2 regions of the Psychrobacillus sp. FSL K6-1415 genome follow, and region 2 is predicted to be linked to the other one. Evidence: a T-box and tRNA genes for the amino acid it is inferred to sense, from the RefSeq annotation. Region 2 holds a T-box; the other holds one or more tRNA genes.
What was found. The T-box of region 2 lies ahead of proS (proline--tRNA ligase). A T-box ahead of a tRNA ligase gene usually reads a tRNA of that ligase, here a tRNA-Pro.

Region 1 (3,473 bases), 3.1 Mb from region 2:
TTAACCCAACATCTCACGACACGAGCTGACGACAACCATGCACCACCTGTCACCGCTGTCCCCGAAGGGAAAAGCCTATCTCTAGGCCGGTCAGCGGGATGTCAAGACCTGGTAAGGTTCTTCGCGTTGCTTCGAATTAAACCACATGCTCCACCGCTTGTGCGGGCCCCCGTCAATTCCTTTGAGTTTCAGTCTTGCGACCGTACTCCCCAGGCGGAGTGCTTAATGCGTTAGCTGCAGCACTAAGGGGCGGAAACCCCCTAACACTTAGCACTCATCGTTTACGGCGTGGACTACCAGGGTATCTAATCCTGTTTGCTCCCCACGCTTTCGCGCCTCAGCGTCAGTTACAGACCAGAAAGCCGCCTTCGCCACTGGTGTTCCTCCAAATCTCTACGCATTTCACCGCTACACTTGGAATTCCGCTTTCCTCTTCTGTACTCAAGTCCCCCAGTTTCCAATGACCTTCCACGGTTGAGCCGTGGGATTTCACATCAGACTTAAAGGACCGCCTGCGCGCGCTTTACGCCCAATAATTCCGGACAACGCTTGCCACCTACGTATTACCGCGGCTGCTGGCACGTAGTTAGCCGTGGCTTTCTAATGAGGTACCGTCAAGGTACGAGCAGTTACTCTCGTACTTGTTCTTCCCTCACAACAGAGTTTTACGATCCGAAAACCTTCTTCACTCACGCGGCATTGCTCCATCAGACTTTCGTCCATTGTGGAAGATTCCCTACTGCTGCCTCCCGTAGGAGTCTGGGCCGTGTCTCAGTCCCAGTGTGGCCGATCACCCTCTCAGGTCGGCTACGCATCGTCGCCTTGGTGAGCCGTTACCTCACCAACTAGCTAATGCGCCGCGGGCCCATCCTGTAGTGACAGCGAGATGCCGTCTTTTAACATCTCCCCATGTGAGGAAATGGATTATTCGGTATTAGCCCCGGTTTCCCGGAGTTATCCCAATCTACAGGGCAGGTTGCCCACGTGTTACTCACCCGTCCGCCGCTAAATCAGAAGAAGCAAGCTTCTTCGTCATTCGCTCGACTTGCATGTATTAGGCATGCCGCCAGCGTTCGTCCTGAGCCAGGATCAAACTCTCCATAATAGAGAACTTAAAAAGCTCATTTGTTTTGCTGGCATCATCATTAAATGATGTCAAAATTGTTTTGCTATCAGACTAACAAAGTTAGTTGATAGGCTGTATGTCTTAACGTTTTGCATGTTCAGTTTTCAATGTTCATGGTGGAGCCTAGCGGGATCGAACCGCTGACCTCCTGCGTGCAAGGCAGGCGCTCTCCCAGCTGAGCTAAGGCCCCAAAAAGTAATAACTGGTCGGGAAGACAGGATTCGAACCTGCGACCCCTTGGTCCCAAACCAAGTGCTCTACCAAGCTGAGCTACTTCCCGTTATATGGTGCGCTCGGCAGGACTCGAACCTGCAACCTCTTGATTCGTAGTCAAGTGCTCTATCCAATTGAGCTACGAGCGCAATATTTCATAAAAGTGGTGCCGAGGACCGGAATCGAACCGGTACGGTAGTCACCTACCGCAGGATTTTAAGTCCTGTGCGTCTGCCAGTTCCGCCACCCCGGCACTTTAATGAATCTTTGGAGCGGAAGACGAGGTTCGAACTCGCGACCCCCACCTTGGCAAGGTGGTGTTCTACCACTGAACTACTTCCGCTCGGTTATTAAATTAAATGGTGCGGGTGAAGGGAGTCGAACCCCCACGCCTTGCGGCGCTAGATCCTAAGTCTAGTGCGTCTGCCAGTTCCGCCACACCCGCATACATAATTCACTTAAAAAGTGATGAGCCATGTAGGATTCGAACCTACGACCCTCTGATTAAAAGTCAGATGCTCTACCAACTGAGCTAATGGCTCTAAAAATGGTGCCGGAGAAAGGACTTGAACCCTCAACCTACTGATTACAAGTCAGTTGCTCTACCAGTTGAGCTACTCCGGCAGGAGTAAATATATGGTGGAGGATGACGGGCTCGAACCGCCGACCCTCTGCTTGTAAGGCAGATGCTCTCCCAGCTGAGCTAATCCTCCATGGGAAATATAATTTTATTACAAGCCCAGCGACGTCCTACTCTCACAGGGGGAGACCCCCAACTACCATCGGCGCTGAAGAGCTTAACTTCCGTGTTCGGTATGGGAACGGGTGTGACCTCTTCGCCATCATCACTAGACTTGAATACTTTTGAAAGACATGCTTTATTATAACAACTCTGCAGAATTTTTCAAGGGTTATTTAATAAAAAATTTATTCTTTCAAAACTGGATAAACGACATTGTTACATTAAACAAAATTTGGTTAAGTCCTCGATCGATTAGTATTCGTCAGCTGCACGTGTCGCCACGCTTCCACCCCGAACCTATCTACCTCATCGTCTTTGAGGGATCTTACTTACTTGCGTAATGGGAAATCTCATCTTGAGGGGGGCTTCGTGCTTAGATGCTTTCAGCACTTATCCCGTCCACACATAGCTACCCAGCGATGCTCTTGGCAGAACAACTGGTACACCAGCGGTGTGTCCATCCCGGTCCTCTCGTACTAAGGACAGCTCCTCTCAAATTTCCTACGCCCACGACGGATAGGGACCGAACTGTCTCACGACGTTCTGAACCCAGCTCGCGTACCGCTTTAATGGGCGAACAGCCCAACCCTTGGGACCGACTACAGCCCCAGGATGCGATGAGCCGACATCGAGGTGCCAAACCTCCCCGTCGATGTGGACTCTTGGGGGAGATAAGCCTGTTATCCCCGGGGTAGCTTTTATCCGTTGAGCGATGGCCCTTCCATGCGGAACCACCGGATCACTAAGCCCGTCTTTCGACCCTGCTCGACTTGTAGGTCTCGCAGTCAAGCTCCCTTCTGCCTTTACACTCTTCGAATGATTTCCAACCATTCTGAGGGAACCTTTGGGCGCCTCCGTTACACTTTAGGAGGCGACCGCCCCAGTCAAACTACCCGCCTGACACTGTCTCCTACCCGGGTTACGGGTATGGGTTAGAATTTCAATACAACCAGGGCAGTATCCCACCGACGCCTCCTCCGAAGCTGGCGCTCCGGGCTCTAAGGCTCCTGCCTATCCTGTACAAGTTGCACCAAAATTCAATATCAAGCTATAGTAAAGCTCCACGGGGTCTTTCCGTCCTGTCGCGGGTAACCTGCATCTTCACAGGTACTATAATTTCACCGAGTCTCTCGTTGAGACAGTGCCCAGATCGTTACGCCTTTCGTGCGGGTCGGAACTTACCCGACAAGGAATTTCGCTACCTTAGGACCGTTATAGTTACGGCCGCCGTTTACTGGGGCTTCAATTCGCACCTTCGCTTGCGCTAAGCACTCCTCTTAACCTTCCAGCACCGGGCAGGCGTCAGCCCCTATACTTCACCTTACGGTTTTGCAGAGACCTGTGTTTTTGCTAAACAGTCGCCTGGGCCTATTCACTGCGGCTCTTCTAGGC
Region 2 (3,473 bases):
ATATCAATTATAAGTATAGAGTAGTCTAATAATATTTACTATACAAAAAGGTTCACAAGATAGCTTAGTAAGCTTTCCTGTGAACTTATTTCTTATAAAGCTTATCTATCCGACAAACTGTTTTATAAGGTCGTTAAACTTTACTCGTTCTTCCCAGAAAAGCCCATGGCCGCTGTAATGAAAGGGGACGAGATGTGAATTTTTTATTGTTTGATTTAGTATTTGAGCTTGTTCATATGGGATCACCTTATCATGTACTCCATGAACGATTAATGTAGGGACTGATATTTTGGGGAGATCTGCATTGAGGTTTTCATCCCTCAAGGTGTTGATGATTGCTGCGGTAGACCACCCTGCTGCTTGTAATCCTAACCCAGTAAACCAATTAGAGAATGGAGCTGTAATATATTGAAAGAAAAAAGTATCTGTTACTCCTTGCATCATTTTGGGGCGGTCATTTAATGCTTCTGTAAGTAGAGTATTCGCAGTTTCCTTTGTAAATCCAGTGGGAGCCGCGGCATCTATTAAAATTAGTTTTGACACACCAAAAGCATGGCGAGCAGTATAGCGTATAGCGATTGCTCCTCCAGTCGAATGGCCGATTAGTGTAAAATTATCAAGTTGGAGCGTTCGGACTACGGCGTGAATGTCATCTGCTAGTCTGTCGTAATTGTAGCCATTCATAGGTTTATCAGATTTTCCAAATCCTCTCCAGTCTATACCAATGCAGCGGTATCCCATTTGAGGTAAGGCATCAAATTGATATTCAAATTGTTCATGACTTAATGGCCAACCATGTAAAAATACAATTGTCTTGCTTGCACTTGGATTAATATCCTCGACAAATAAGTTTACTCCTTGCTCAACGTTTACAAAGTATCCCACATTAATTCCTCCATAAAAATAGAATTACTAGTATAAGATACTCAAAAGGAAACATATGAGTGAATAGCAAGATGTGTTCTACAAACACAAGTTGCACAAGAAGAATCGCAAGCTGTAGTCCTTTAATCACAAGTCTACTGTCTCACCTTTTTATATAAAATAGAAAATTATTGGCATTCCTTAATCCACATTGTATTAAAGTAGGTTATTTGGTATATTATTAGTAATACAATCTGCGAAGTGACCAAGTAGATGAGAATTGTGAAACAGAAAGTATAGCAAACGCTGAGAGCTATATCACCACTTCTTGTTGAAACCTATCACGGAGATGTTATGCAAACATAACCGATTCGTTTTCGTTACCAAACGTTTAGAGGGCTTAAAAATTTTTTTAAGCTAAACTAAGGTGGTACCACGTCTATTCAGCACAGAGACGTCCTTTTACGAGGATGTCCCTGTGCTTTTTTAATTCAGTTTAGCAGTAGGAAGTACTCCGCTAATCGAATTAAAATATCTAGCGGGTGATACAGACTTTGAAATGGGAAGCACACATTTTAAAATCTGTACGGATTAAGCCGTGGTGTAATGGATTGACTTAAATAGGAGGAATTTAGATGACAAATCAGCAACAAAATGATTTTACAAAATGGTATATCGACACAATTCAGAAAGCAGATTTAATGGATTACACTCCAGTTCGTGGATGTATTGCCTTTAAACCAGATGGCTTTGAAATTTGGGAGCATATTCAAGATGAAATGAACAGACGTTTTAAAGAAACAGGACATCGTAATGCCTATTTCCCTATGCTAATTCCTGAATCCTTTTTTCAAAAGGAGAAGGATCATATTGAAGGATTTGCTCCAGAGCTTCCATGGGTAACGGAAGCAGCAGGTGAGAAATTGGAAGAACGTTTAGCGTTACGTCCAACATCAGAAACGATGATTGGTCATTTGTATTCAGATTGGATTAAGAGTTATCGTGATCTGCCAGTGCTTATCAACCAATGGGCAAACGTGTTCCGTTGGGAAAAGAAAACTCTTCCATTCATTCGTACTTCTGAATTTTTATGGCAAGAGGGGCATACAGCTCATGTAGATGAAGAAGAAGCACGTAACGAAACAATGCAAATGCTTAACATCTACAAAGAGGTTGTAGAGGAGCTTTTAGCTATTCCGGTATATGATGGTCAGAAAACACCTTCCGAACGTTTTGCAGGAGCTGTAGATACATATTCTATCGAAGCTATGATGAAAGATGGTAAAGCTGTTCAAGCTGGAACATCTCATTACCTTGGGACAAAGTTTGCGGAAGCTTTTGATATCAAATATTTAAACAAAGAAAACAAACATCAGCATGTGCATACAACATCTTGGGGTACATCAACTCGATTAATCGGTTCGGTTATTATGGTACATGGTGACGAGCAAGGGCTTGTATTACCTCCACGTGTTGCACCAACTCAAGTAGTACTAATTCCTGTTGGTCCTTGGAAGAAAAATCCAACGATAATGGAAAAATTAGATGAGCTTTATGCAGCGTTAAAAGCAAAAGGTATTCGTGTACGTCTTGACGATTCAGACCAATCTCCTGGATATAAATTCAACGAGTGGGAGCTTAAAGGTGTACCAGTTCGTATTGAGTTAGGGCCTCGTGATTTGGAAAACAATCAAGCGTTAATAAAAGTACGTGATGAAGCTGAAAAAGTTTCTGTGGAGCTAGCAACAGCTGTTGAATGTATTGAGGGTGCGCTAACAACAATGCAAACACGCTTACTTGATAAAGCTCGCGCATTCCGTGATGAGAACTCCCATACAAATGTAGATTCCCTAGAGCAGTTAAAGCAACATCTTACGGATTCAACAGAAAAAGGAGAAATTCCTGGATGGATTCTTGCAGGATGGTGTGGAGATGACGCTTGTGAAGAGAATGTGAAGAATGAAACAAAATTTACGACACGTAATATACCATTCAATCCACCAGCAGAAAAAGCAACATGTATCAACTGTGGAAATGATTCTAAACATACGGTATGGTTCGGTCGTGCCTATTAATAATTAGAGATTAACAAAGAAAAATCAACCATTGTTTGCTAAATGGTTGATTTTTTATTCTAAAAAAGAGGATTATGAACACTATTAAAATCCCCTAGTTTTTTATTTTGATCCGGCTACCCAGTTCATACCCCAGCCGTATGCATTATCCATCTCTTTATGCCCTTTATAGTACTCTACTAGACGCTCAATTTTGAAAGTCTCATTATTTACATTTTCAATCATTGCAACTGCACACATAATTTGCCCATTTCTATGTTCATCTAGCTTAACCTCGATATTGGGGCCAGCAGGATATGATAATGTAATAACTCCATCTGCTTCTGCCCAATTAGCTACACCTTTATAGATGAATGAATATACGAGAATACGTTTAATATCGGATAACTTATTTCCATCAATTCTAAGGTTTTCTCCTCCAGATATGGAGCCAGTACGATCATCGCCATCGAGTTCGATATACGGGGATTGTTTTAGTGTGCCAAAAGCATTTCCTAAAGCCTGTATACACCCTTTTTCACCATTATTTAATTC

Region 1: it encodes a tRNA-Pro, which carries the amino acid that the T-box ahead of proS (proline--tRNA ligase) is inferred to sense. The anticodon was not compared.

What each region holds. Positions count from the first base shown of each region.
Region 1 covers NZ_JBBOOQ010000001.1:97,418-100,890, reverse strand. Annotated here, with positions in the region: rRNA gene MKY60_RS00500 (16S ribosomal RNA) at 1-1,105, opposite strand, end outside; tRNA gene MKY60_RS00495 (tRNA-Ala) at 1,241-1,316, opposite strand; tRNA gene MKY60_RS00490 (tRNA-Pro) at 1,330-1,406, opposite strand; tRNA gene MKY60_RS00485 (tRNA-Arg) at 1,412-1,488, opposite strand; tRNA gene MKY60_RS00480 (tRNA-Leu) at 1,504-1,592, opposite strand; tRNA gene MKY60_RS00475 (tRNA-Gly) at 1,608-1,682, opposite strand; tRNA gene MKY60_RS00470 (tRNA-Leu) at 1,700-1,784, opposite strand; tRNA gene MKY60_RS00465 (tRNA-Lys) at 1,809-1,881, opposite strand; tRNA gene MKY60_RS00460 (tRNA-Thr) at 1,888-1,963, opposite strand; tRNA gene MKY60_RS00455 (tRNA-Val) at 1,977-2,052, opposite strand; rRNA gene rrf (5S ribosomal RNA) at 2,077-2,192, opposite strand; rRNA gene MKY60_RS00445 (23S ribosomal RNA) at 2,314-3,473, opposite strand, start outside.
Region 2 covers NZ_JBBOOQ010000001.1:3,228,946-3,232,418, reverse strand. Annotated here, with positions in the region: gene MKY60_RS15585 (alpha/beta fold hydrolase) at 106-885, opposite strand; T-box leader at 1,112-1,329, shown strand; gene proS (proline--tRNA ligase) at 1,500-2,939, shown strand; gene MKY60_RS15575 (TerD family protein) at 3,042-3,473, opposite strand, start outside.